2 regions of the Pallidibacillus thermolactis genome follow, and region 1 is predicted to be linked to the other one. Evidence: a T-box and tRNA genes for the amino acid it is inferred to sense, from the RefSeq annotation. Region 1 holds a T-box; the other holds one or more tRNA genes.

Region 1 (15,362 bases):
TTCGAAAATATCGTTTTAGGTTTTAATAATGTAGAGGATTATATAAGAAATAAAACATATTTTGGGGCATTAATCGGAAGAGTCGCAGGTAGAATAGGTCAGGGTAAATTTGAATTAGAAGGCAAAGTATATCAATTACCAAAAAATGAAGGTAACAATCATTTACATGGTGGATATCAAGGATTACATGAAAGGGTTTGGGATGCAGAAGAGATAAAAACGGACTCTGCTGTAGGTATTCGTTTTTCTTATGTAAGTCCGGATGGTGAAGAGGGGTATCCTGGGAATGTACGGTTACAAGTCACCTATTTACTGAATAATGATAATCAATGGATTTTTACTTGTAAAGGTTACACGGATCAAAAGACATTGTTAAATATAACGAATCATTCTTATTTTAATCTATCGGGTAATGCAAAAAAAGATATATTAAACCATGAATTAACATTAAAAAGTCATCGTTTTTTGGAATTGGACAAACAATTCATTCCTACTGGGAAAATTTCTCATGTTGAAGGTTCGGTATTTGATTTCAGAAATAGTCGTAAAATATTGGATGGTAAATTGTCGCAAAATGAGCAAAATATTCTTGTTGGGAATGGTTATGATCACCCATTTTTATTAGATGATCATTTTAATGAAGAAATTATTTTAAGGGATCACGAAACTGGCCGAAAATTAATTGTTGAAACAAATCAACCATGTGTAGTGGTTTATACAGGCAATCAAATAGGGGGAGAATATCAAACAGCAGAAGGTGTAAAAGCGAAGAAATATTTGGCATTATGTTTAGAGACTCAAGGGCTGCCCGATGCTATTCATCATTCTCATTTTCCACCTATCATTATTGGTCCAGAAGATTATTATGAAGCGAAAACAATTTACACATTTACGATTGATGATTGATAAAAGAAGCGATCGAACACAATAATATAAGGGTATGCGATAAACGTAGTCGTGTTTCAACTATGATTGTATCGAGGATACTCTAAAAGATTGGAAGTAAAAAAGCTTCAAAAAGTCTAATATTGACTTTTTGAAGCTTTTTTTATTTATTTATTTATTTAATTCGTTCTTCCGTATCTTTATCAAAGAAATGGGCCTTATTCATATCAAATGCTAATTTAATTGTCTGATTTGGTTGAATATCAGTACGAGCATCAATTCTAGCGATAAAATCATAATTTTCTAATTTACTATAAAGCATTACTTCAGCACCGGTTAACTCGACTACATCGATTTGAGCTGTAATTGTTGCTCCTGGAGCTGATTCTGTAAATACGAGTTCGTCATGAATGTCTTCTGGACGGACACCAAAGGTTACTTCCTTACCGATATATCCTCTTTCTTTTAAAACTTTCAGTTTACCTTCTGGAATTTGTAACTTCGTTTGCCCGATAATTAGTTCGTTTCCTATTATTTTACCATTAAAGAAGTTCATCGCAGGTGAACCGATAAAACCGCCAACAAATACGTTTTCAGGTTTATCGTATACTTCTTTCGGTGTTCCAACTTGTTGAATTTTTCCATCCCTCATAACTACAATCCGTGTTGCCATTGTCATTGCTTCAGTTTGATCATGAGTAACATAGATCGTTGTTGAGTTTAATCGTTGATGTAGTTTAATAATTTCAGTACGCATCTGTACACGTAGCTTCGCATCTAAGTTTGATAACGGCTCGTCCATTAGGAATACTTTAGCATCACGAACAATTGCACGACCTAAGGCAACCCGTTGACGCTGTCCACCAGAAAGTGCTTTTGGTTTTCGATTTAAGTATTGTTCTAAACCTAAAATTTGTGCAGCATTTTTAACACGGCGATCGATTTCATCTTTTGGTACTTTTCTTAGTTTTAACCCGAATGCCATATTGTCGTAGACAGACATATGAGGATATAAGGCATAGTTTTGGAAAACCATAGCGATATCTCTGTCTTTTGGGGCTACATCATTCATTAACTTTCCATCAATATAGAACTCACCTTTTGAAATTTCTTCGAGACCAGCAATCATTCTTAAAGTAGTAGATTTACCACAACCAGAAGGGCCAACAAATACAATAAATTCTTTATCTTTAATATGAAGGTTAAAATCTGTTACAGCTTCGACGTTATTGTCGTAAATTTTATAAATATGATCAAGTTTTAGTTCTGCCATTTCTACAACCTCCTAGGGAAACCATTTTCTAATATATCTTTATTTTAATGAAAATGCTTTCATTATAGAATGTAAAACTGCCCAAAGATTCTAACCATTTTTCTGGCATTTTGCCTATGAATTTGTAGATTTAGTAAATTCGTTCTGCAATCTCACCATAAACACAGATAAAATAAACGGAAATAGCTCCGTTAAAATCTTTTATATCAATGGATGTTCGCTTAATAAATTTATCAATCTTGTATTGTAAACTATTACGGTGCATGTATAATTTTTTTGCTGCTAAACTCATATTTGAATTATTTTCAAGATAAACCTTTATCATATTTACGAGTTCTTTGTCATTTTGAAAGATATCGGTATATTCTTCTGTGAATATTTCATTCATTTTTCTCCATTCCGTTCGGATAATCACGGATGGAAAAGCAGTCATAAAGGTGTACAAATGTTTTTCTGGCAACACCTTTCGTATTATTTGAAAATAGTACTGTTCTCTAAAAAAATGATTTTTTAATTGATCAGTCACTTCAAAAAAGCGTCCAATATACATATCTATATCTAAATAAAAGTCTGTTAGTATTAGATCTTGAAATGATAAAAAATCTTCTTGTTGCATAGTAGTTTCTGTCTCTCGTTCGATTATGACCCCATTTAGCTCGTTCAGCCAAACCAGAATTATATTGTCTTGAAAAAAGGAATAGATGGAGTCTGTAAAATTTTGATAACTCACACTTGAATTTAATTGGAAAAAAATGAATCGAATTCGATTATTCGTCTTTGGAAGTTCACCGTTTTCAAATAAAAAACGGTGCCAAATTTGTTGTGAAGGAGAATTATTTAAAAAAGTTGCTGTTTGCTGAACTTTCGTTAAAATCGTTTCTAACAATAAAACTTCTCTATCTGTTAATTGTTGCTTAGGGATTGAAATATACTCATTTGTTTGTTCATGAAAAAAACAGTAGTAGTTTTGGTCAAATCGTGGATAGTCTTGAATAAGGATCCCTGGATATAGTTGCAGTAGTTTTTTAATCATAATAAACCTCACAATATTTTTATATTACTTTATTTTATGCATGGTTCAAGAATTTCCTCAAGTTAAAAATAATGTTAGTAAACGGATGGAGTTCGGTAAAATTTTTCTTTTTTTACTAAACTTATCTGTTTATAAGTTCTTTTATATTGTTTGTACCGAAAACTTCAAAGTTTTATTATAAAATTCGAAAGTTTCCTTGTTTTACATAAATTGCCATCATGGGAGATCAAAATTATAATTCTTTGAAAATATAAAAGTTGTATCTTTTATGGTTAGATTATTTGTATCATCTAAAGGAGGAGAAAGTTGGCAACGATAAAAGATATTGCGAAAAAGGCTGGCGTTTCAATTGCAAGTGTTTCAAGAGTATTAAGTGGTGACCCAACTTTATCAATTTCTAATGAAAAAAGGAAAAACATTTTACAAATAGCAGAAGAGTTGTCTTATGAATATAAAGTAAAACGTCGAAAAAATACCTCGCTACTTGTTATTCATAATCAAATGAGAGTTGAAGAATTGGAAAGAATACATTATTTCCATATTCAAAGAGGAATAGAAAAAAGAGCAAAGGAAAAAAAGTTTAATCTATTTGTCGCTAACAACAGTGAAATTGAATCAATCGTTCGTTTTAAACAATTTTCAGGTATTATCGCAATAGGGGAGATTCCACAGGATCAGATTAAAATTCTTTCTGAGATTAGTGATACTTTTGTTTTTGTAGATAGCTGCCCGAATGAAGGGAAATTTGATGCGGTATTAACGGATTGCCGTTATACAATGAAGCAAGTGATTGATTATTTACTGGACAATGGCCACCGACAAATTGGTTTAATTGGTCAAGGAAATAAAGATGAAATTCATTATAGTAAAATTAGAAGTCATATTGAAAGTGCTTTTTATTTTTACATGAAAGAAAAAAATTTACTTAATGAATCTTACATATACTTAAGTGAAACGTATAAAAAGAATACTGGTTATATACTCATGAAGCAAGCAATTAAAGATCACGGTATACAGTTGCCGACAGCTTTTTTTATTCATAATGATTTAATAGCAATAGGAGGTATTCGAGCGCTTCATGAAGAATTACTAGATGTACCAGCACGAGTTAATATCATCGGAATGTATAATATGAGCGTTTCCCATATGATTACCCCACCATTAACAACAGTGCAAGTATACCCAGAATTAATGGGGGAAACGGCTGTTGATCTTTGTTGTGAAAGAATGAGTGGAAGAAAAGTTGCAAAGACTGTGTATATTACGACAGACTTAATTAAAAGAAAATCTAGCTTTTGAATGGCTCAAATTTAATTATAATCAAAATATAATTTGATAAGTTAGAATAAAATCATAAAGAAAGGATGTGAAAAAATGGATGGCATGACAATAGGATTGTTGATCATATTAATACTTGTTTTTATTATCCCGTTTACTGTTAAGGTAGTAGAACATAATCTTGAATACTTTTTATTTGTTATGGGGATTATTGCAGCTTTTGTAGGACAAGCATTTAACTCACAGTTACTTTTGCATGCATTAGTGAATCCAATTGAAATTACTATGGCTGTTTTGATTGCAGGACTTTTATTTAAATGGTTTCAAGATCAATTAGGCAATGCCATTTATCAAATGAGTAACAAAATTCCGTTTTCTCTTTTTGTTGCACTTATTGTTATTCTGCTAGGACTATTATCCAGTGTTATTACCGCAATTATTGCTGCCCTTGTTTTAGTTCTTATTGTTGGTCACTTGTCACTCGATCGAAAAAACACCATATTACTTACTATTTTATCGTGTTTTTCGATTGGATTAGGCGCGGCACTTACACCAATTGGTGAGCCATTATCTACTATTGTAGTAAGTAGAATGGGAGGAGATTTTTTCTATTTACTAGAATTAGTTGGAATATATATTATTTCTGGTGTTATTGTTTTGGGATTAATTGCAGCTTTGCTTGTAAAACGTAACGATGAATTGGAAGGACGAGTCCAACAGGAAGAAGAGTCTTACGATGATATTATCGTTCGTGCAGTAAAAGTTTACTTATTTGTTTTTGGACTTACCATGCTTGGTGCGGGTTTTGAACCGTTAATTAATACATATTTATTAGATTTACATCCAGCGATGTTGTTTTGGGTTAATATTATCTCTTCAGTGTTAGATAATGCAACGTTAGCTGCTGCTGAGATCAGTCAAGCCATGAATCCGGAAACTGTTAAAGCTATTTTAATGGGATTATTAATTAGTGGTGGAATGCTAATTCCTGGTAACATCCCGAATATTATTTCAGCTGGAAAACTTAAAATTACAAGTAGTGAATGGGCAAAAATTGGCTTACCGTTTGGCTTCGTAATCATGGTTGTTTATTTCGTTATTCTTATGTTTATAAAATTGTAATAAAATAAATGATTTTTATGAAGACTGTTCCACGGTGAACAGTTTTTCTTTTTCAAAAAAGGAAATTTGCAGTAACGATAAGCACATAATAAAACCAATTCATTACTCCTCTAATTGCAAACGTATTTGATATTTAATTACAATGAAAGTATATTTGTTATGAACAATATTGAAACATTTTTTGTGTTACAAACGTAGTATAAATAGCTTGGAATAATTTCGTCGGATTGATTTAAGCTAGATCAATTCATTATATAAAGAATATTGTTTTTTGTATCACAATATAGGAGTGATTAGGATGAAAGGAATCCTTTATTTTATCATACGATTTTTAGTAGCAGGTGCAACTTGGGGGCTCTCTTGGCCCATTTATTGGCTAGTTCTAGATCAAGAATTCTGGTTATCTGGTCTATACGGGCTACTTTCTGGTGTCAGTATGTATTATTTATTAAAATTTTTGATGATAAGACACCTCGTAAATCAAAATGGATTAACGAGAAGAGAATATAAATTAGTTGAGCGTAACTTAAAAGATGCAAAAGAAAAAATATCACGTCTGCAACGAGCATTTTTAAAAGTGCATAATTTACCGAGTGCCAAGAAAAATTTTGAAACATTACGTCTCGTTTATAAGATTTATAATATTACAAAGAAAGAACCTCGTCGCTTTTTTTTAGCACAAGAATTTTATTATTCTCATTTAGACTCTCTTGTTGATATTATAGAAAAATATACTTTTTTAGCTTCCCAACCTGTAAAAGACGCAGAACTTGTGAAGTCGTTAAATGATACGAAACAAACGTTAGACGATATTGTGGAGTTAATTGAAGATGATTTACGTAATATGATCGATAACGATATTGATACATTACAATTTGAATTAGAAGTGGCAAAAAAATCTATTGATCGTAAACGTTAAGGAGGTTGGATTATGAGTGAAATAAAAAATAGAAAAGACACAGTGTTAGATGATTTATTACAAGACCCATTTGGTGACATTACTTTGGAAACGAAGGCAGATACCGAGGTTACGCCAAGTATGTCAAATGAAACGGTCGAGGGTCCAAATGTTACTGATGAAATAACACAACAATCAAAAGCAAAAAGAGTGATTGATACGCTTCCAGATGAAAGTAAAAAACGGGCAGAACAGCTAGCAAGTCAAATTGATCCTCGCAATCAACAGGCCATATCGATGTATGGAACACAAGCCCAGTCAAAGTTAGTTCATTTCTCATCTTCCATGCTCGATCATGTCAAAAGTAAAGATGTTGGTGAAATTGGTGAAATTATTCATGATTTAATGAAAAAATTAGAACAAGTAAATCCCGATGAATTAAGTGTCGAAAAAAAAGGGTTTTTCTCTAGAATTTTTAATAAAGTGTCCCGTTCTGTCAATGAGGTTTTAGCTAAATATCAGAAAACAGGAGCTCAAATTGATCGAATTACTATTCGCCTCGAACATAGTAAAAATGCTTTAATAAAAGATAATAAACTATTGGAACAAATGTATGAAAAAAATAAAGAATATTTTTTAGCATTAAATATTTATATTGCGGCAGGAGAATTAAAGTTAGAAGAATTACAAACAAAAATAATTCCTGAACTGCAACGGAAAGCAGAACAAAGTGGAGATCAAATGCTCTATCAAGAAGTAAATGACATGATTCAATTTGCAAATCGTTTAGAAAAACGGGTTCATGATTTAAAATTAAGTAGGCAAATCACCATTCAAGCCGCTCCGCAAATTAGAATGATCCAGAATACAAACCAAACGCTCGTGGAAAAAATCCAAACATCAATCAACACGGCTATACCACTTTGGAAAAACCAAATTGCGATTGCATTAACACTATTGCGTCAAAAAAAGGCAGTAGAGGCCCAAAAACAAGTATCAAAAACAACAAACGAATTATTATTAAAAAATTCAGAAATGCTTAAATCCAATGCGGTTGAGGCGGCAAAAGAAAACGAACGCGGCTTAGTTGATATCGAAACATTGAAAAAAACCCAGGAAAATCTTGTCTCATCATTAGAAGAAACATTGCGCATTCAGGCGGAAGGACGGGCGAAAAGAAGACAGGCAGAGTCAGAACTTGTTGCAATGGAAGAACAGTTAAAACAAAAGCTTCTTGAATTACGCAGATAAAATACATCATATAACCTTATATTTATTATTTAAGGTCTAGCTTTCAAAAAGTAAACAATTGTTCACTTGTGATAAAGCTAGACCTTTTTTACTATAACCCTTGACCGTCAGACAAAATAAATAAAGTTAATGTTTTGTATTTTAACAATCTTCCTAAAACTATTAATAAAAAGACTTTTAAAATCTACGTATTACAAAGTATTGTATAATGTGGGTTTTCTAGTCATATTGTGGATGAAAAGGTATATATTTTGTACTAGGGAATTGACAATTTTATTAATCTTTTATTATATTTGAATAAGAGGGCAATAAGAATAAAGAATTATCAAAAAAAGGGGATTATTAGGTAGATTATAAATTTCCTAACCTCAAAATGAAAATGTTTACATTTCTGGAACAAACACTGACACGCCCTCATTCGTTGAAAAATAAAAGTTTTAAAGGGGGAAAACTAATGCGGAGGAAATTCTATGCTGTATTTGCTATGTTAATTTTATTAACTTTAACATTAGCAGCATGTGGTGGTGGTTCTAGTGACTCTGGTGATAAAGGTGAATCAAGTTCTTCTGGTGGGGATAAACCAAAGTTTCTTAGCTTGTTAACAGGTGGAACTAGTGGTACATATTACCCACTTGGAGGAGAAATAGCAAAAATCTTTACTGATGAGACTGGAATTCAAACGGACGTTCAATCTTCGAACGCTTCGGCTGACAATATTATGGCTTTAAGTGATAGCCAAGCTGAACTTGCCTTTGTTCAAACGGATGTAATGGCAGCAGCTGTTGAGGGAATCCAATCCTTCGAAGAACATGGAGCTGTAGATAATGTTTTAGCTCTCGGTTCTTTGTATCCAGAAACAATTCAAATTGTTACATTAGCAGATTCTGGAATCGAGTCTGTAGAGGACTTAAAGGGTAAAAAAGTTTCTGTTGGTGCACCTGGTTCAGGTACGTATGTAAATGCCGAACAGATCTTAGAAGTTCATGGAATGACTATGGATGATATCCAAGCACAAAATTTAGACTTTGGTGAATCTGCAGGCGGACTTAAAGATGGAAACATTGATGCAGCCTTTATTACTGCAGGTACTCCTACTGGTGCTGTAGAAGAAATATCCGCAACAAATGATATAAATATTATTCCGATCGAACAAGAAAAAGTGGATGCTTTAATTGAAAAATACCCTTACTATGCAGCTGATACGATAGCAGCTGGAACTTATAGTGGTATAGAAGCAGATGTGAATACAGTTGCTGTAATGGCAATGATTGCAGTTAGTAAAGATTTATCCGATGATGTAGTTTATGATCTAACAAAAGGATTATATGAAAATGTCGATAAAATTACGCATGGAAAAGCCGAGTTTATCTCACTTGAAAGTGCGTTAGATGGTATAGACACAAGTCTTTTACATCCAGGAGCAGAAAAATACTATAGTGAAAAAGGCTTATTGTCGGAATAGTTTATAGATTAAAATTACCCGGCAGTTGAGTTGATCAAACAACCGCTGCCGGTTGATTTTTGTATATGTGAGTTGATTCGATTACTTTAGGATGAATCTGATGAAAAAAAAAGTAACCATTTTACTACTTATTGTTTCCTTTCTTGTACTTTTTCCACTTTTCTTTTTTTATGTACCAGTCCAAAAAGCTGTCGTTTTTTATCATGAACATACATCGAAAATATCAGCATATTTACCTATTAATTCTGGTGAATCCTTTCAAATTATTTTCACGCATTCTATTCACTTGTCTGATGTAATTGAAAAATATAGAGTAACGAAAGACAACAAAATTGAACAATATGAAATCGTGTTTGAAGAGTTTGGGATTGGTATGCCTTCAAACGCAGAAGAAGGTCAAAAGTTTGTTTATGAAGATGGAAAATATCATGTGAAAAATTTAAATAATATATTCCCTTATATGAACATACGAAATGGAAAAACGGTATCCAAGCATCGACTTGTATGGGGAGATAATGACCAACATAAAGTTTGGTTTAACGAATATTTTTTACCTGGTGATTGGTTTACTGTAAAAGTTGAAGATTTAACATTATGGCAATTAATGAAAGGAGTGAAAATACATGACTGAGGAAAAGAAATTAACACAACTATCTGAACAAGAACAGCAAGAGTTGATGGCAAAGTACGATTCAGAGTCAAGGACGCGTCAACTAACAGGGCTTATGTCTAAAGTTGTTATTGTTCTACTGTTAGCTTTTTCAATTTTTCAATTATATACTGGATACTTCGGTGAATTAACGGCTTACTTACAACGGACAATTCACTTGGGTTTTGCTTTAGTACTAATCTTTTTATTGTTTCCTGCAAGAAAAAAAGGAAATAGAAAAACAATTGCATGGTATGATTATATACTTGCATTATTATCAGTCATCGTATGTGGTTATTGGCCTGTCTTCTATGAAACACTAGTTCAGAAAATTGGTGGAATTAATCAAACCCAACTGATTATTGGGGGTCTTGCTATTATCTTAGTTATGGAAGCGACTAGAAGAGTAGTTGGTCTTCCATTAGTAATTGTAGCAGCTGCTTTTTTAACTTACGCCTATTTTGGACCGTATATGCCAGGATTTTTGGCTCATCGCGGTATTGATATAAATCAATTAGTAGAAGCTATGTTTTTTACAACGGAAGGAATTTTAGGAACTCCGTTACAAGTGTCATCCACATTTATATTCCTGTTTATCTTATTCGGTGCATTTTTGATGCAGACAGGAATAGGGAATTATTTTAATGATTTAGCACTATCAATTGCGGGTCGTAGAGTTGGAGGACCAGCAAAAGTGGCTGTATTTACAAGTGCATTGCAAGGAACAATCTCTGGTAGTTCTGTAGCTAATGTCGTTCAATCTGGTTCATATACAATCCCAATCATGAAACGACTTGGTTATCATAAAAATTTTGCAGGAGCCGTTGAAGCAGCTGCTTCAACCGGAGGTCAGATTATGCCACCTGTTATGGGAGCTGCGGCTTTCTTGATGGTTGAATTTGCCGGTGTTCCGTATATTCAAATTGTTTTAGCTGCTATTATACCAGCCCTTTTATATTTCTCAGGTATATGGATTATGGTTCATTTAGAAGCAAAAAAGCAAGGTTTAAGTGGTGTATCCAACGAAGATATTCCTAATAAAAAAGAAGTACTAAAAGGTTTATACTTATTAACACCAATCTTAGCCATTGTTGTTTTTATTTACATGGGTTACAGTATCTCACGAGCAGCAATTTATGGTATTGTTTTTACATTGATTGTGAGTTTATTTAGAAAGGATACAAGAATTACACTTCCTAAACTTTTTAAAGCATTAACCGACGGTGCTCGTTCAGCATTAGGAGTTGCTGCAGCAACTGCTTGTGCAGGTATGATTGTTGGAGTTATATCCAGAACAGGATTAGGTTTAAAACTAGGTAATGAAATTGTTGGTTTAGCCAACCAAATTACAGAAACTCCAATGTTGTTATTGTTGTTAACCTTGTTCTTTACAATGATAACATCGATAATCATTGGTATGGGTTCGCCAACAACAGCCAATTACATTATTACCTCAACGATTGCATTACCGGTCATTATGACACTAGAAGCCCAATTCAACATGGGGATCCCTGTTCTTGCAGCACATATGTTTGTTTTCTACTTCGGAATTGTAGCTGATATTACTCCGCCGGTTGCTTTGGCTGCCTTTGCAGCTACAGGTATTTCTGGTGGTGAACCGATACGGACCGGATTTAATGCATCAAGATTAGCGATTGCCGCCTTTATTATTCCATACATGTTTATGTTCAATCCCGCTATGCTTATGATTGACACAAATGTATGGGAAATTATCTGGATAGGAATAACGGCCCTAACAGGTATGGTAGCCCTTGGCGGAGGTCTGATTGGATATTGGTATAAGAAACTAAACTGGGTTGAACGAATTATTTCACTTATTATTGGTTTAATGTTAGTTTACCCAGGTGGATTTGTAAGTGCTGCAGGACTAGGTTTATTCTTTGCGATGATTGCTTATCAATTTATAATTAATAAAGGTAAAGGTACTGGAGCCGATGTTGAGGGTGCCAGTGTCTAATCTTTAAGAAGTAAATGGTTGTCCGTGCGAATGATACGCTAGTGACAACCATTTTTTATAAAATAAGGTAATATGGATATTAATTTGGATTATTTATATCGGTTACATTTCTTCTGGAGCTTGAATACCAAGTAAGTTTAAACCTTCTTTCAAAATAATGGTGACGGCTTTTACTAAAGCAAGACGAAAAACGAGTCCTTCATTTTTTTCTAATATTTTCACTTGACCATAAAACTTATTAAAATGTTGGGCCAGAGTAAGTAAGTATTTTGCAATTATTGATGGATCAAATCGATCAAACGCTTGTTTAATTTTTTCAGGGAAGACATGTAGTTGTTTGACAATTTCCCAACTATAATCATCAATATTAAGATTTTCCAAAGTAAATTTGTTCGTATCATGGATAGGTGCTTTTCTTAAGATCGAACAAGCACGAGCATGCGTGTACTGTACGTATGGTCCTGTATCACCTTCAAAAGTGAGCATATCTTTTAAAGAAAATTCAATATTATTCATACGGAAATTTTTTAAATCATGAAAAATGACTGCTCCAACTCCAACCATTTTTGCCACTTCCGTTTTATTTTGAAGTTCAGGATTTTTTTCTGAGATATTTTCTTCAGCTAATTGGATAACTTCTTCGATTACATCTTCTAATAAAATCACTCTCCCTTTTCTAGTTGACATTTTTTTCCCTTCTTGTAAATAAAGTCCGAAGGGAATATGATGTATTTCTTGAGCCCACTCATGTCCCATTTCATTTAAAACAGCTTTAATTTGTTGAAAATGGACCGATTGTTCATGACCGACGATATATAAAGCCTTAGTGAAATTATACGTATTTTTTCGGTAAATTGCTGTTGCTAAATCACGGGTTGCATACAGGGTAGCACCGTCTGATTTTTTTACTAGGCATGGTGGCAAATTGTAGTCCTCTAAAAAAACGACCTCTGCATGATCTGAAGTTTGTAATAATCCTTTATCTTTTAATTCTTGTATAACGTCTTCCATTTTATCCGTATAAAATGATTCTCCTGCCCAAGAGTCAAACTGAATACCAAGTAAACTATAAATTTTTTTAAATTCTTTTAAGGACTCATTTTTAAACCATTCCCACAGCTCCAATGCTTTTATGTCACCATCTTCAAGCTTCTTAAACCACTTCCTTCCTTCTTCGTTAAGGGATGGAAATGTTTCAGATTCATGATGAAATTTTGTATATAGTTTAAAGAGCTCCTCTATTGGATTTTCTTTAACTTTTTCTTCATTTCCCCATAATAAGTAGGCTGTTATTAGTTTTCCAAATTGAGTCCCCCAGTCACCTAGATGGTTAATTTTTACAGTTTTATATCCCAGTTTTTGCGCTAATTTTCCTAACGCATTTCCGATAACGGTTGAACGAAGATGCCCCATGGAAAATGGTTTGGCGATATTTGGAGATGAAAATTCAACAATAATCGTTTTGTTATGCCCAATTTTGTCATTTCCGTAACTTAGATTTTTGTTCAAAATTTCATGAATAACTTTGCTAGTAAATGGTTTTCTCTCAGCGAATACATTAATGTAAGGACCAACGGCAACAACCTTTGAAAAGTAGTTGTTTGAAATTTGAAATGTGATCTCTTCTGCTATTTTTGCAGGTGACTTTTTTAAAATCTTAGCTAATGTAAAGCAGGGAAATGCTAAGTCACCTAGTTCAGGTTTCTTAGGTATTTCAATTAATTGTTCAATATCTTTTTTTGTCATATATTCCTGTAAATATTGATGTAATTCGTGTACAAAGTGATTTTTTAATTCCATATTTCCCCCTCCGTTCGCAAATTGATAATCAAAAAAGCCCGCCTCTAAAAAAGAGACGAGCTTGACCCGTGGTACCACTCTTATTAACAATACAGAAAAAATCCCGTATTGTTCCCTTGTGGCCATTAACGTTGGCATACGAAGTGCTCCTACTAACTTCAGAGACTTTTCTCAGAAGTGCGTTTCAAAAGAGGCTTCAACTAGGCTCTCACCGTCCCTAGCTCGCTTAGTTCCACTACTCTTTTTACTCTCTTCATCATGGAATCTGATATTTTATTTAATAAATATTATATCTGTTGAGTCATAAAAATCAACTTAATCCTCCGTATTTGTCGAGAACATATATTTTTTATGATAAAACTTTATGCTAAAGATAATTCCCATAGCTAGCATATTTCCCATTAATGAACTTCCACCATAACTAACAAACGGAAGTGGAATCCCGGTTATTGGTAACAGTTGAATTGTCATTCCAATATTTTGAAAAACATGGAAAGTCGTCATGGTAATAATTCCTGCACATACATATGAGTCAAAAGGTGAATTGGCTTCAAGAGCAACTTTAATTAAGTGATAAATAAGCAGGAAAAATAGGCATATTACGACACTGGCTCCGATAAAACCAAACTCTTCGCCAATTGTACTAAAAACAAAGTCTGTATGCCTGTCCGACACATAAACTTCTTTCCCCATATAACCTTTACCAAAGATTTCCCCTGAACCAATGGCTTGTAGAGAAGTTACAAGTTGATAACCTTCATGAGATGAATAACTATATGGATCTAACCATGAATAAATACGAGCCAATTGATATTGCGGAATGTAAGACTCTACCCACTCTGGAAAGTAGATCATGATTAAAATTATAGCTGCACCGACGGACATAATAACCGAAAAAACAGGAACGATAATTTTCCATGTAATTCCTGAGACAAGCATCATCCCAGCAGCAATAGCAATAATAACCAAACCTGTTCCTAGGTCCGGTTGCAACATAATCATTCCTAATGGAAGTAATGTTGTTAGAATTAATTTTCCTAATAACCAAAACTCCGTTTTCAAGGTTTTTAATTTATAATTTTGATGGTGATCGGAAATTACTCGACTTAAGGCCAATATTAGAAAAATTTTCATAAATTCCGATGGTTGAATCGTCCCAACTTTTGGTATCGTAAACCAACTCTTTGCACCGTTTCTTGGTTCAGCAATGGATTCTGGTGCAAAATGTAAAAATACGAGTATAAATATACCGAAACCATATAATATCCAGGAAAGCTTTTTATATTGATCAGGTTCAAACAACATAGCAAAGGCAATAATAAAGGCACCTACACCATACCAGACTACTTGTTGAATAACAAAGTTTCCAGCATACTGACCATGGGTTTGAGCACTTGAGATTGCAATAAGACTAACAACTAAAAAAAGAAATAATATAAATGCTAATGTCCAATCAAAACGGTCTACACCTTTTTTTTCATCTTCCATAAAATTCACCTTTTCATTAGTCGAAGGATCGATAAGTTTTGATAGCATATTATACCATAAAAAATACCACAAAATATATTTTTTATAGTGGATCCATTGTTTAAAAAAGCTATTAACATTGCTTATCGTAACAAAATTAATCATAACTTACAATGGATAATTGATTTAAGTGTTTATGTAGTAAACAAAAGTTAGGATCGTTTCTAAATAGGGAGAAATTTGATTGTATGTCTTTGATCATTTGA
Region 2 (15,362 bases), on a different contig from region 1:
GGGAAAATCGTCACAATGAACGATATGAGTTTGCAGAAGAATTTTTGGACGTTTGCTAAAAAATTTTAAAAGGAAGTGAGAGAGAAGACAAAGCCTGTTGATACTTCATGAAATGTCCCTCTTTTTTCAGCATGAAAAAAGGGGGGCAAAATAAGTAACGTCACACGTTATACCAATTTAATTTCATTCATGAAAGGGTGAATCATTTGAGTGATGTTGTCATTATTTCAGGAAATCCAAATGAAATATCGGAAACTGAACAAGTTCTTAAATATTTAGGACTTTTACTAATTGAAGAAGGTTTTTCGGTTAAACATATTTCTGTAAAAGATATTCCCCCAGAAACACTTTTCAACACTGATTCTCAAAATCCGCTTATCCAACAAATGAAACAGTCTATACACAGCTCGCATGGAATTATTATTGGCTCACCTGTTTTACAAGGATCCTTTTCCGGCGTATTAAAAGCCTATATTGACTTATTACCACCTAACATCTTTGAACAAAAACCGGTCCTACCCATTATGACTGGCGAAAGCCTCGATTATCATTTCATATTAGAATATAGTTTTAAACCGCTCTTGGCAAACTTAAAAGGATTATGTATGAAAGGTGCATATATATTAAATAATCATATAGATAAATTTAAAGAGAATCCGATTATCGATCGAGAAACATCTCAAATTATCAAGAAGCAATTATCCCATTTTACAAGTATACTCCCCTCACGTTCTAGTAATGTAATATACATGAACGATGTTAAATTGAAAGGACACGAAACTTTTCTTTCAAAGTCAAGAAAACCAATAAATTAAATTGATGATCGTTCCATCCTTTCTTTCATTCAAAAGGAAAACCAGATTCATCTTTTTGAATCTGGTTCCCCCTATAAATAACCAATTTTGTTGTAATTGCTATATCTATGTGTCACAAACTCTAAAGTGTAAATGTTTATGGAATGGAATAGGAAGATAAATTGAAGGAAAAAATCTTTTAAATAACATTTAAAAGAATGAATCATTATAAATCAATTGATAAAAACTTTAAAGAAGTTGAGAAATGTATGCGAAATCTTAAAATAAAGATATGAATGCTTTGTATAAAGTAGAAGTAGACAGTAAAAAAGAATTCATAAAAATGGAGTGAAGCCCAAACACAGTTAAAAGTAGTTAAAAAAATGGGGCCGTTCAATGTAGCCCCCATTTCTATTTTTCCTTACTTCTCTTGATCTTCTTTTGTTGGTCCCATAATACCCGGTACTTTTAAACCGGCTTGTCGGATAAGAACGGTCATTTGTCCGCGATGATGGGTCTGATGATCCAATAATATGCGCAACACGTCACCTCTTGGCATGAGTCTACCCAAGCTTTCAACTTCTTCAACTAAATGATCGTTTGTAAATTTTCCTTTTACTTCCGCTTCTAGTTGACGTGACGCTGCTTTGTATGCCTCAACAATTTGACTGGCCTTATCTGGAATCGAATTTACATCACCAGAAATCGGTACTTGTAAGCCTACTTGTGAAGCAAAATAGGAAATGCTTGTCACTAAATGCCATCCTAACCAACCAAGAGTATTATGCCCCGGCACAATGGCTTGTCCGAGTTTTTCATCTGTTAGCGATTCCAGTACTTTAATTGTAGCATCTGTAGCACGACTCCAATCATTCAGAAAATCTTGTACTGTTCGGTACATTTGATCACTCCTATTTCATTATTGTTGCATAGTTATAAATCCATGTTATTTCTTCGATATTGTTGTATGCGAAAAAATTAGATGGAACAAGTTAATTCAGATTTTCAATTTTACCTTACTATATTAGACAAATAGTTTCAAAATATATGATCCCTTTATTTTGATTCACTAACGTATTGCTATATAATAATGTCCAGGAGGGAAATGTTCATGACTATAATTACGGAAACAAAATCATACAGAAAACCAGACTACGAAATCGATGAGATGTTTATTAATCGTTGGTCACCAAGATCCTTTTTAGATAAGGAAATTCCTGAAGAAGTGTTACTAACGGTTTTTGAAGCCGCACGTTGGGCACCATCTGCTTACAATGAACAACCATGGCGGTTTATTATTGCTAAAACAAAAGAAGAACGCGAACGATTTTATCCATTTATTAGTGAATTCAATTTATCATGGTGTAAAAAGGCGCCTGTACTTGTGCTAATCCTCTCTAAAACAACAAGAAATGGAGAATTTCTTCAAAGTCATTCTTTTGATGCAGGAGCAGCGTGGGCACATCTTGCTCTACAAGCGAACAAATGCGGTTTAATTACCCATCCTATGACAGGATTTGATTTTGATAGAGCTCGCGAAACGTTAGAAATCCCAGAGGATTATGCCATTGAAGCTTTAGTTGCGATCGGCTATCAAGGTGAAAAAGAAGCACTTTCTGAAAAATTACAAGAGCGGGAACAACCAAATGGTCGTCGTCCAATTAAAGAATCTCTTTTCACTGGAAAATTCGGAAACGAATTAAAGTAAATGAAATAATTGCTGAAAAAGGGTTGGCTAAAACACACCTACAGAAGCAAGAAATTAGATGCGATCTATTTGTGGAAGGATTAAGAAATTTTCTCAATTGAACTTAAAAACATATTGACATTTGATTTTGAGCCAGTTGGGGAAATCCCCCCCTTTTTCCAATCATTATAATCACCTATTCTAAAAAACTTTTAAAAAAAGTAATGCATTTTTTTATAGAATCTGATATATTAATAATACAAAAGTGAAGTCAAAGGGGAGTAGTTTTAACAATAAAGCCGTCATTTCATGGATCGTTTGAATCCATCGGTTTTATTGGCAACGATTCCGTTGTTAACGAGACCTTTGAATTATGATTACACCTCATAATTCAAAGGTCTCTTTTTGTTTGTTTCCTTTCGACTACATATTTTATAAAGGAGGAACTTTATGGATTTATCACTTTTTTTACAATATGGAACTGTTTTATTAGTCCTTGTCGTACTTGAAGGATTATTATCAGCAGACAATGCATTAGTATTAGCTGTATTAGCGAAAGGATTACCGAAGGAATTACAGAAAAAAGCCATTGATATCGGTTTAATGCTCGCATTTGTTTTCCGAATTGGAGCCATCTTTATCATTTCGTATTTATTCAACGTATGGCAAGTTCAAGCCATCGGTGCTGCGTACTTAATGTACATTGCTATCAGACATTTTATTAAAAAGGATCATCATGAAGTAAAACAATTGAAACCAAAAAGCTTTAAAGCTACGGTCGCTCAAATTGCATTAGCAGATATCGCCTTTGCGATTGACTCAATTTTAGCAGCAGTAGCATTAGTGATTGCATTACCTGCAACAACATTTGGTCACATTGGCGGAATGGATGCTGCACAGTTTATCATTATTGTTTTAGGTGCGCTTGCAGGATTAATCGTGATCCGATTTGCTTCGGCATTATTTATTAAATTATTAACCGCTCGACCAAGTTTAGAAACAGCTGCGATGTTAATTGTCGGCTGGGTCGGTGTAAAATTAGCTGTTCATACGTTAGCTCACGATGCACTCCATATCATTCCACATTCATTTGTAGAAGGACCCGTTTGGAACATCATTTTCTGGGTCGTTATGGTTGGAATTGCCGTGATTGGCTGGTTTGTTTCCGGAAAAAAGCAAGGAAATAACGAAACTACACAAGAAAAAGATAAAGAAAAACAAAGTATGTAAGATTGAGGCTGTCCAATGGGCCAAACCATTATCAGAACAACATTGACTGTTTTGCGGTTAGCCCTTGAAAAATTGGACAGCCTTCTATTTGTTTGTCTAACTTTTTATAAGAAATGGTTTCCTAATAGTAAATGATGTAATACATTCATTATGAATTTTTTATGACATTGATCATCAAAACAATTACTCACACTATAATGAAGTTATATCATTTACGAAGTATGGATACAAGCCAATTTATTGTTAAATAACGATGATAAAATTCGCATTTATGCTTATCTTATACGCTTTTCCATCCTTTTCCTACCTCGCAAAAAAGCTTTATTGTTTACACAATTCAAAAAATATAGTTAGATATTGAATAACAACTAGTGATATCACCTCGAAACTATCGAATAGAGAGGAGAATCGAATTGTTATCATTATCAAATGTTTCATTAAAAAAAGACGGTAAATACTTATTGAAAAACATAACCTGGAATTTAAATAAAGGAGAACATTGGAGCATCCTTGGCTTAAATGGTTCAGGAAAAACAACTTTGTTAAAGCTAATTAACGGGTTTTTCTGGCCAACTGAAGGAAACATTCAAGTACTCGGAAAAACATTTGGAAAAACTAGCATTCCAGACTTAAGAAGGGAGATCGGTTGGGTAAGTTCATCGTTACAACGGGAGTTATACAACGATCCGGTCCAATCTATAATTTTAAGTGGTAAGTTTGCATCGATTGGTTTATACAACGAAGTGAACGAACAAGATGTTGAAAAAGCTCGGCAATTAATGGAGTTCATGGACTGCATCCATTTACATGACGCGAAATTTAATACGCTTTCCCAAGGAGAACAGCAACGCGTCCTCATTGCACGCGCATTAATGGCGTCACCAAAACTTTTACTGTTAGATGAGCCGTGTTCCGGACTGGACATTATTCAAAAGGAAAAAGTACTTCATTATATTGAAAAATTAGCAAATAACCCCGGTGGTCCAACACTCATTTATGTAACACACCATTTAGAAGAGATTTTACCTGTGTTTTCACATATCCTTTTAATACGTGGAGGAACCATGTATAACGCTGGTAAAACTGAAGAAATATTAACAGAAGAAATGTTATCCAACTTTCTCCAACACCCTGTTACCTTACATAAAAATCAACAACGGTATTGGATTTCTTTAAAAAAGAAAAATCATTCTTTAATAAGCACTTAAAATAAGATGAAGGAGGCAAAAAAGACCTGTTTGCCTCCAAATTTCTTTTTAATCCATATTACTAGTTTCCATTCTTATCTTTACCAGCTTCTTCTGCTAATTCCTCAAATGACTTAACTTTTCCATGGGGTGGATTGTTTTGAGTTTTTCGTAAACGCCAACGATCCCTTTTTGTTCGTTTTGACCAAGTCATTGATCATGCCCCCTTTTCCTCTATTTTCTGTTTAACCTATATTCCAACCATCTGCCCGACGGCGTTTTGCCTCTTCCTTCTGAATTTCATTTGCTTTTGCACTTCCGATTTCCTTAGCAAATTCTGTATCTTGTATTGCAGAATCAATCCCTTGCTTATTTTTCTGTTGTGCATCATTTTTCTTGGTGCGCTTCGCCAAAAAAATCCCTCCTTCTGATTTTTATTATTAGAAGTGAGATGGAATTTATGCTTTCTTCAAATTCTTCCATAATAAAAAAAGCAGACAGAATCAATTCTGTCTGCTTTTACCAAATAAAATACAAATTAATGACGGATTAAGTAGTCGAATGCACCGAGAGCAGCTGTTGCACCTGAACCCATGGAAATTATAATTTGCTTGTAAGCACTATCGGTACAATCTCCTGCTGCAAACACGCCTGGTACATTCGTTGCACCATGTTTATCGACAATAATTTGGCCGCGATCCATTTCAACTGTGCCTTCTAGCCATTCCGTGTTTGGCACAAGGCCAATTTGTACGAAAACACCTTCCAATTCAAGATGATGTTCTTCATTTGTTTCACGGTCAACATAAGTTAGACCATTGACTTTATCTGTACCTGTAATTTCCTTTGTAGCAGCATTTTTAATCACTTTTACATTTGGTAAGCTTTTCACGCGTTCTTGTAGAACAGAATCAGCTTTCAACTCAGGTGCAAACTCTAATACAGTGACATGATTTGCTATCCCTGCTAAATCAATAGCTGACTCAAGTCCAGAGTTCCCTCCACCGATTACGGCAACATTTTTACCTGCGAACAATGGTGCATCACAGTGTGTACAGTTGGCTACACCTTTTGTACGGAATTCTTCTTCGCCAGGTACGCCGACATTACGCCAACGTGCACCTGTTGCAATAATCGCTGTTTTACTCTTAAGTACAGCGCCATTTTTCAATTGTATATGGATCATATCGCCTTTTCTTTCGAGATGCTCAACAGATACAGAATCCATAATATCAACAGGATATTCTCTCAGGTGTGCCTCTAACTGTGCTGCTAATTTTTCACCATCTGTTTCTTTGACTGAGATGAAGTTTTCAATTGTCGTTGTATCTAAAATTTGACCGCCGAAGCGTTCTGCAACAATCCCTGTCCGTACACCTTTACGGGCAGCATAAATAGCAGCGGATGCACCTGCAGGTCCTCCACCAATTACAAGTACATCAAACGGTTCTTTCTTTTCATAAATCGATGGATCTTCTTCACTACCAAGTTTAGCTAGAATTTCTTTAATCGTCATACGACCGCTTTCAAAGAATTCGCCATTTAAGTATACGGTCGGCACAGCCATGATGTCTTTACTCTCAACTTCATCTTTAAAAGCCTTACCTTCTATCATAGTATGTGAAATACCAGGATTAAGTAGGCTCATTAAATTTAATGCTTGTACAACTTCTGGACAATTATTACATGTCAAACTAACATATGTTTCAAATCGATATTCGCCTTGAATATTTTTAACTTGGTCAATAATCGACTGTTCAACTTTCGGTGGTCTACCACTAACTTGTAATAATGCCAAAACGAGAGATGTAAATTCATGGCCAAGAGGAAGACCAGCAAATACAATGCCGGTATCTTCCCCTGGTCGGTTGACACTAAAACTTGGTGTACGTTCTAATTGAACTCGTTCGTACTTAATTCGAGGCGACATACTAGCTAATTCTTCTACAAGCTCCATCATGTCTTGAGATACTTTATCAGAACCGACACTAACTTTAAGTAATACATCACCTTCGAGAAGTTTTAAATATTGTTCTAACTGCTGCTTAATATCTGCATCTAGCATTTATTGATCTCTCCTCAATTTGCCTTGCCTTCTTATAAACAAACGGTCATAGAGCTATTAGATTTTACCTACAAGGTCAAGACTAGGTTTTAATGTTTCTTCTCCTTCTTTCCATTTCGCAGGGCAAACTTCACCTGGATGGTTACGTACGTATTGTGCTGCTTTAATTTTATCAATTAATGTACTTGCATCACGTCCAATGCCGTCTGCGTTAATTTCTACTGCTTGGATTACACCATCTGGATCAATGATAAATGTACCGCGATCTGCTACTCCTTCTTCTTCTCGTAACACATCAAACATACGAATTAATTTATGAGAAGGGTCACCAATCATTGTATATGTAATTTTACTGATTGCTTCTGAATGATCATGCCATGCTTTATGAACAAAGTGAGTATCAGCTGAGCAAGAATAAACTTCACAACCTAGTTTTTTCAACTCATCATATTGTGCTTGTAAATCTTCTAGTTCAGTTGGGCATACAAATGTAAAGTCAGCTGGATAGAAGCAAAGAACACTCCATTTTCCTTTGAAATCTTCTTCTGTTACTTCTACGAAATCTCCATTTCGATAAGCTTGTAATGTAAATGGTTCAACTTGTTTTCCAATTAAAGACATTTGCAATTCCTCCTAAATATTTTTTTAAAATTATTATCTTCTAGAAATTATTATTATACAATTTCCACATTATAACAATAAAATTTTAATTAAATATTTGTCAAGATTTCTTGAACAAATTAAGCGTTTCACACTATTATTATCCATATTCATCATAGTTTAGTCAAATAAACGATTTATTTTAACAGCTTGTTAACACAATATAAGTATTTGACGATATTGCTTCATATCTTTCACTAAAAATAAACATTCTTTATAACGAACTAGGTAATTGAAAAACTTATTCATAATATAACCGTAAATGAAAAAGATCCATGCAGAATGACAAAATGGTGATATTTTTTTATTTGCAGGGTAAATTATAAATACACAAATGTTCAAGGGGGGAATAAAGGAATGGCAAGGTTAAAAAAAGATCCATCAAAGGCTGGAGTCAGTGCAGCAAGCGTAAAAGGAAATGCTGGTCCCGGTAAGGAACACGCCCATGTTGATAAAGTAAACAGTCAAAATAATCAATATAAAAAATAAATTAGGCCAGTTCAAGACTGGCCTTATACTTAATTGTAAACCGATTCGCAATTTTTGAAACCTTCTCGTATTTCTTCGATCACTGGGATACTTTTTCTTGCTGTCGGATCAAACATAACGCACGTAACAAGCGCTTCTGTTAATAATTCATTATGTTGATTGTAAATCACTTGTTTAAACTTAAAGCTCTTGTTCCCTAATTGAGCAGGGATTGTTTCGACCTTTAATCGATCACCAAGTAGAGCTTCTTTTTTAAAATCAATTTCAATACGTATAACAACCGTACCTAAATTGCGTTCCTTCATAGTTAAAAAGTTCATCCCAGATACTTCTTCAAACCAATTTTCTCTACCCTTTTCTAAATAATCTAGGTAAACTTTATTATTGACATGCCCCATTTCATCAATATCATGTTCAATTACTGTGATCATCGTTTTACCGATCATTTCAATCCCCCCATTGTAAAGTTTCAATTCCCCTTTGTCTTTCTTAAGGTATGACAGGCTGATTGTACCCATTCTTTTAATCAAAGCTCTCTCAGCAAATCACACCTAATATTATGATAGAGTGTTTCATATACTTTGCGCAAGAAAATTCGTTATTTTTTTACAAAAAATAGAGGCTTACCATCTCATCGATGATTAGCCTCTGATAAAAAGTTAATAGCATTTACATCATTAACTTTGATTATTCTGTTTGTTCATTCTCATCCATATTATCGGCATTTTCACCAGCTTTATTACCTAACGCTCCACCAGCCACAGCACCAGCGACAGTACCTAATGGACCAAAAACAGAACCGATTGCTGCTCCTGTAACAGCACCTGCGCCTGTTCCGACAGCTTCACTTACACTGTTATCTGTTTGATTTTGATTTCTTCTTTGACCTCTTCTTTGATCTCTTTCAGCCAACACCATCACATCCTCATTTATATTTGGTATGAACTAAGAACTAGCTCATCCAAGCCTTATGTTACCCAATCATACGCATTAAAATGTTGGTAAGTAATGACTCCTTAATGTCGATCCTCATACTTCAATAAGAATTGGAACAATCATTGGTTTTTTCTTTGTTTTTTCTTGTATAAATGTACGAAGCGACTTTTTAATTTGCTTTTTCATACCGTTCCATGAATATTTTTCTTGAGCTAGTATTTCCCCCGGGAAAACGTTTCGGGCTCAGCAAGAAGCCTACCATCATATTTACTCATCGTTAATACAATGATCAGCATCCCATCTTCGGAAATTTGCTTTCGATCACGCAAAACAAACTCCATATCCCCGATCTCTCCATCATCAACATACATATTGCCTATCGGAATTTTACCGTTTTTCCGCGCTATTCCGTTTTTAATTTCAACGACATCACCGTTTTGTAATATAAACGTATTTTCTTTTTCAACACCAACGGATTCAGCAAGTAAGCAATGATGATGTAACATTCGATATTCACCATGGATCGGAATAAAATATTTTGGTTTCATTAACGTTAACATTAATTTTAAATCTTCCTGATACCCGTGGCCAGATACATGCATACCTGACGTGCTACCAGTTCCGTAGATCACATTTGCTCCTAAAGCAAAAAAGTTATCAACGATGGCGGTAATATTTTTTTCATTGCCAGGAATCGGTCCGGCTGCAAAAATGACCGTATCTCCCGGCAAGACATCGACACCTCGAAATTCTCCTGTAGACAAACGGGATAGGGCAGCCAATGGTTCGCCTTGACTGCCTGTACATAGGATAACAACTTTTTCCGGTTCCAATTGACTTACTTCATTTCGATCGACAATCATATCTTCCGGTACACGTAAATATCCCTTTTCAATGGCGATTTCAACGACATTCCTCATCGTTCTCCCAAGTAAAACCAATTTTCGATTCGTTTTCTTTGTTGCATTTACAATTTGTTGAACACGACTGATATTTGATGCAAATGTAGATACGATAATTTTCTTTTTAGCTTTTAAAAAAGCGGCATTTAAGTGTTCTTCCACCATTTGTTCAGACGGTGTAAAACCAATACGTTCGGCATTCGTACTTTCCGACAAAAGAAGTAAAACACCTTCCTCACCAATTTGTGCCATTTTATGGATTTCTGGTCGTTCTTGATTAGTAGGCGTTAAATCAAATTTAAAATCTCCAGTATGTACAATATTTCCAACAGGCGTTTTAATCACAATACCTAAGCAATCCGGAATGCTGTGGTTTACCTTAAAAAAGGTGAAATTAAACGAACCGATTTGTATATTTGAATTAGGATGAATTTCATACAATGTACTTTCCCTTAATAAACGATGTTCTTTAAGTTTTAACTCGATTAACCCTAACGTAAAGCGGGTGGCATAAACTGGAACATTTATTTTTTTTAAAAAGTATGGAATCCCACCGATATGATCCTCATGTCCATGGGTTACAATTACCGCACGCACTCGTTTTCCATTTTCAATTAAATACGAAAAATCAGAAATAATTAAGTCAATCCCTAACAAACTCTCATCAGGGAATTTATTGCCGCAATCGATTACAATAATATCTTCACCATACTCTATAATATACATATTTTTACCAATTTCATTTAAGCCACCCAGTGCAAATACCGTTAAAGTTTCTCCTTTCTCTTCCACGGCATACAGCTCCTTTTGCTGTTTTTTCTTAGTATGTCCATCACAGTGAGCCGTACTACTATTTTTCCTTGTAATGCTAAGTAAATGGAAAATAAAAATTGAGGTTAAATAGAGGAACAATGAATAAATGTCTTATCTAGATAAAGGATAAGAAAGAGAATCATATTGAAACGTGGAATCAACAAGTTGATAAAAAAAAACAGCGACTGGTTCGCTGTTATAATGACCCCTACGGGATTCGAACCCGTGTTACCGCCGTGAAAGGGCGGTGTCTTAACCACTTGACCAAGGGGCCATAGTATAAAGATTGAAAATAGATTCAAAATTAATTATCAAAATCTTTTTCAACTACGGTCCGGACGGGACTCGAACCCGCGACCTCCTGCGTGACAGGCAGGCATTCTAACCAACTGAACTACCGGACCATTTTTATTATTAATAAGAAGAGTAGCGGCGGAGGGAATCGAACCCCCGACCTCACGGGTATGAACCGTACGCTCTAGCCAGCTGAGCTACGCCGCCATATTTTCTATATATTGGTGGAGCCTAGCGGGATCGAACCGCTGACCTCCTGCGTGCAAAGCAGGCGCTCTCCCAGCTGAGCTAAGGCCCCATCAATACAATTTTAAATTGAACAATACGGTATAAACGAAAGCGCGCCCGAGAGGAGTCGAACCCCTAACCTTTTGATCCGTAGTCAAACGCTCTATCCAATTGAGCTACGGGCGCAAATTCATATATTTATGGGGCGATCGATGGGAATCGAACCCACGAATGTCGGAGCCACAATCCGATGCGTTAACCACTTCGCCACGATCGCCATAACAAAATGGTGGAGGGGGACGGATTCGAACCGCCGAACCCAGAGGGAGCGGATTTACAGTCCGCCGCGTTTAGCCACTTCGCTACCCCTCCATAAAAAACTGGAAATTTATGGTGTAACGTGTTTGAACAACCGACGAATGTTATATTAACATAGTTAATATTCGTCGTCAACATCTTTTTCTATTATTTTTTTAAAATATATTTCAGATAAAATATAACAAGATGAAAATATGCACTTTATAATTGATCCAATGCCTGTTTTAAGTCTGCCCAAATATCTTTCCAATGTTCTAAACCTACTGAGAGGCGAATCAATTGATCGCGAATTCCAACCGCGTCTCTTTCTTCTTGAGAAAGCAATCCATGGGTCATCGTTGCAGGATGTTCAATTAACGTTTCTGTGTCTCCCAGGCTTACTGCTATTTTAATTAATTTTAACAAATTTAAAAAATGTTGGGCATCTTCTTTTGTACCCTCAATTTCAAAAGAAATCATCCCGCCACCAAGGGACATTTGCTTTTTGAAAATTTCATATTGAAATGCTTCCGGATCACCAGGATAATAAACGGCAGCGACTTTTGGATGATCTTTTAACAGTGAAAATATTTTCTCCGCATTTTGTGAATGCCGCTCCATTCGAACAGGTAATGTTCTTAACCCCCTTAATAATAACCAAGCATCAAACGGAGATAAAACGCCACCAATATCTTTTAATGTGGTCATTGTTACTTGATTTAAAAATTCCGCTTTTCCGACAACAAGTCCAGCAATTACATCACCATGACCGCCAATATATTTTGTCGCACTATGAATAACGACATCGCATCCCAACTCTAGCGGTCGCTGTAAATACGGTGTAGCAAATGTATTATCAACTATAACAGGTAATTGATGTTTACTGCTAACTTCGGCAACCATTTGTAAATCAATTAGTTTCATCGTTGGATTAATCGGGGTCTCCACGTATATACATCTTGTCTCTGGACGAATTAATGATTCAATTTGTTCTCTCGTTTCCATTGTTGAAATATCGAACTGAATTTTATATTTTTCTTTCAACAAATTGAACAGACTAAATGTACCCCCATATAATCCTGCAGAACATATGATATGATCCCCCGTTTTTGTAAGTGCAATTAATATACTTGCAATTGCAGCCATACCAGAACTAAAAGCCAGTCCTTTTTCTCCCCCTTCTAAAGCAGCAATCCGCTCCTCTAAAACACTGACGGTCGGATTACCTAAACGTGTATAAATATACCCATTTTCTTTTCCAGAAAATCTCCTTTCCCCTTGTTCAGCTGTTTCAAAAGCATATGTTGATGTTTGAAAAATAGGTACCGATAAACTGCCTAACATTCCTTTCGCATCATATCCATCATGAACAACAGAAGTATCAAATAATTTATCATCTTGAGACATCATTTCTCCTCCATTAAATTTATTTTTCAAAACGAAACTGTTTACTTGATAATGAAACCCCTTTCAAAATATGTTTATTCCTTACTTTTACTTTATATTCGGAAGAAGTAATCGTAAAAATGACTGCACAAAGCAGATGCAATTTGATATGCTATATTTTAGTAAACCTGATAATTTTCACGTTAACATTATGGTCTAGGGGGGATAAAATGTATCAATTACGCGGACATCATCTCTTTTGTCTTGTCGGATTTCGTGGAATGGGTTATTCAAAAGAATATATTGAAAATATGACCTATATGCATCGAAACATACGTGAAAACCCCAACACGTGGATTGAAATTGTTGATGGTCCAGATCAATTATGTGAAAAATACCCAAACTCGGGTAAATATCATTGTGAAGATCAACATATTTACAAACGTGACCATGAAATTTTAGAAAAATTAAGGTTGAAAATTGGGCAAGACGTACAATGGAAAGAAATTGAAGAACGAATCCGCAGGTTTGTCGTACCAAAAGATATACAGCATATTTGCCAAACCTGCTCTTGGCGCTCATTTGGCGTTTGTGAAGAAGGTATACAAGATATTCTCGATCATAAAGGTTTAAGAAAAGTAGAGTTTAAATAAATATTTTTTGAAAATTTCCAAAACAGTTTAATTAAAAATCAAAATATACTATCATATAAAGATAGATCGTTTATAAATGAAGGAGGGATTTTATGAAAGCCATTCAAATGTCTTCTTTTGGTGGAGCTGAAGTTTTAAAGTATGTGGATGTTGAAGAACCTGTACCTAATGAAAACGAAGTCCGGGTAAAATTGTACTATGCCGGTGTCAATCCAGCCGAAACGTATATCCGGCAAGGAGGATATGCCTTTTTCGAACCTGAGTTACCGTATATACCCGGTTTTGATGGTGCAGGTATAGTAGATGCCATCGGTCCTGGGGTAACGCGCTTAAAACCAGGGGATCGTGTATTTGTTGCATCAACCTTAGCTAGAAGAAAAACAGGTACATATGCAGAAAAAGTTGTTTGTGATGTAGATGCGGTCTATCTTTTACCAGAATCCATTAGCTTTGAACAAGGAGCTGCTTTGGGAATACCAGCAACTGCAGCCTATCGAGCTCTATTCCACCGCGCTCGGATAAAACCTGGTGAAACCGTATTGATTCACGGGGCATCTGGTGGTGTCGGTCTCTTGGCTGTCCAACTCGCAAAATATATTGGCGCGAACGTCATTGGAACTGCTGGTACAGAAGAAGGGATAGAATTAGTCAAACAGTCCGGTGCTGATATTGTGTTAAATCATAGTGTAGCAAATTATTTAGACACCCTTCCTTCTCTGACCCATTTTAAAGGAATTGATGTCATTTTAGAGATGTTAGCGAATGTCAACTTAGAACAAGATTTTACATATCTTAACAAATTCGGGAGAATCGTTGTCGTTGGCAACCGTGGTTCCCTTGATTTTAACCCTCGACTCACCATGGCAAAAGAAGCAGATATCCTTGGTATGGCAGTTTGGAATGCTCCGGTACATGAATATAATGAAAGTTTAGTAGCAATTGAAGCTGCTTTAAAAAATGGTGGACTGAAGCCTATTGTTGGCAAAATCATCCCATTAAAGGAAGCCTCAAGGGCTCATATAGAAATTATTGAAAGTAAAGCAAAAGGCAAAATGGTATTAGAAATTACGAAATCATAACCATTACGAACAGAAGAAAACGAGCGCTTCTTTTGTAAAATGATCAATCATAACTGAACTAACAAATCCCCATCGATATAGATGGGGATGAATATCTCCTCTTATTTCACCAAATAAGGCTGGTATTTTTTTGACACTAATTTTTATTCATTTGCCGAAACGATTGGTCCCTTTACTTCATACACTAACCAACTAGAACCATTTATTTGATTTGATACATGAACAATTTTTGCATGAACGCGATCATGCTCTTCTCCAGTTAGCATGGTTGGACGAAAATCGTTTCGATGCGTTGTTGAGGAAATGGAGAACGGCACGATATCAATCTCTTTTTTATTGGATAATTTTCCATTTTCAAAATAAAATTTTTGTTGAAATACAAATGTATCTTTATCACTTGGATTTTTATTACCACCGAACATGAAATTCCCTAAACTATAAACAATAAATTTATCATTATATTCCTCAATGCCTTGAACAACATGCGGATGATGGCCTAAAACTAAATCGGCACCGCTATCAATCGTAAATCGGGCCAATGTTTGTTGTGCTTTAGTAGGAACATATTGACGTTCTATCCCCCAATGGAAGTGTACAATTGTTAACTGAACACCTTGATTTCGTAAACTTTGAATATCCTTCTCTATTTGATTACGAATCTC

The links. The T-box of region 1 lies ahead of argS (arginine--tRNA ligase). A T-box ahead of a tRNA ligase gene usually reads a tRNA of that ligase, here a tRNA-Arg.
Region 2: it encodes a tRNA-Arg, which carries the amino acid that the T-box ahead of argS (arginine--tRNA ligase) is inferred to sense. The anticodon was not compared.

What each region holds. Positions count from the first base shown of each region.
Region 1 covers NZ_JAOUSE010000033.1:5,481-20,842, forward strand. The annotation lists gene OEV82_RS10725 (aldose epimerase family protein) at 1-906, shown strand, start outside; gene OEV82_RS10730 (ABC transporter ATP-binding protein) at 1,061-2,158, opposite strand; gene OEV82_RS10735 (helix-turn-helix domain-containing protein) at 2,289-3,191, opposite strand; gene OEV82_RS10740 (LacI family DNA-binding transcriptional regulator) at 3,498-4,490, shown strand; gene OEV82_RS10745 (DUF1646 domain-containing protein) at 4,575-5,591, shown strand; gene OEV82_RS10750 (5-bromo-4-chloroindolyl phosphate hydrolysis family protein) at 5,890-6,510, shown strand; gene OEV82_RS10755 (toxic anion resistance protein) at 6,523-7,740, shown strand; gene OEV82_RS10760 (TAXI family TRAP transporter solute-binding subunit) at 8,195-9,202, shown strand; gene OEV82_RS10765 (DUF1850 domain-containing protein) at 9,303-9,833, shown strand; gene OEV82_RS10770 (TRAP transporter permease) at 9,826-11,829, shown strand; gene argS (arginine--tRNA ligase) at 11,932-13,629, opposite strand; T-box leader at 13,678-13,898, opposite strand; gene OEV82_RS10780 (FtsW/RodA/SpoVE family cell cycle protein) at 13,945-15,117, opposite strand.
Region 2 covers NZ_JAOUSE010000008.1:6,231-21,592, forward strand. The annotation lists gene OEV82_RS04580 (hypothetical protein) at 1-59, shown strand, start outside; gene OEV82_RS04585 (NAD(P)H-dependent oxidoreductase) at 207-815, shown strand; gene OEV82_RS04590 (DinB family protein) at 1,216-1,695, opposite strand; gene OEV82_RS04595 (nitroreductase family protein) at 1,906-2,502, shown strand; gene OEV82_RS04600 (TerC family protein) at 2,932-3,711, shown strand; gene OEV82_RS04605 (ABC transporter ATP-binding protein) at 4,125-4,919, shown strand; gene OEV82_RS04610 (DUF6254 family protein) at 4,981-5,112, opposite strand; gene OEV82_RS04615 (hypothetical protein) at 5,144-5,311, opposite strand; gene ahpF (alkyl hydroperoxide reductase subunit F) at 5,437-6,963, opposite strand; gene ahpC (alkyl hydroperoxide reductase subunit C) at 7,021-7,584, opposite strand; gene OEV82_RS04630 (YuzL family protein) at 7,981-8,112, shown strand; gene OEV82_RS04635 (acyl-CoA thioesterase) at 8,142-8,558, opposite strand; gene OEV82_RS04640 (glycine zipper domain-containing protein) at 8,800-9,024, opposite strand; partial or broken gene OEV82_RS04645 (ribonuclease J) at 9,142-10,676, opposite strand; tRNA gene OEV82_RS04650 (tRNA-Glu) at 10,966-11,037, opposite strand; tRNA gene OEV82_RS04655 (tRNA-Asp) at 11,094-11,167, opposite strand; tRNA gene OEV82_RS04660 (tRNA-Met) at 11,191-11,264, opposite strand; tRNA gene OEV82_RS04665 (tRNA-Ala) at 11,280-11,355, opposite strand; tRNA gene OEV82_RS04670 (tRNA-Arg) at 11,398-11,471, opposite strand; tRNA gene OEV82_RS04675 (tRNA-His) at 11,487-11,562, opposite strand; tRNA gene OEV82_RS04680 (tRNA-Tyr) at 11,573-11,657, opposite strand; gene megL (methionine gamma-lyase) at 11,805-12,989, opposite strand; gene OEV82_RS04690 (DUF1284 domain-containing protein) at 13,199-13,621, shown strand; gene OEV82_RS04695 (NADPH:quinone reductase) at 13,714-14,700, shown strand; gene OEV82_RS04700 (CapA family protein) at 14,844-15,362, opposite strand, start outside.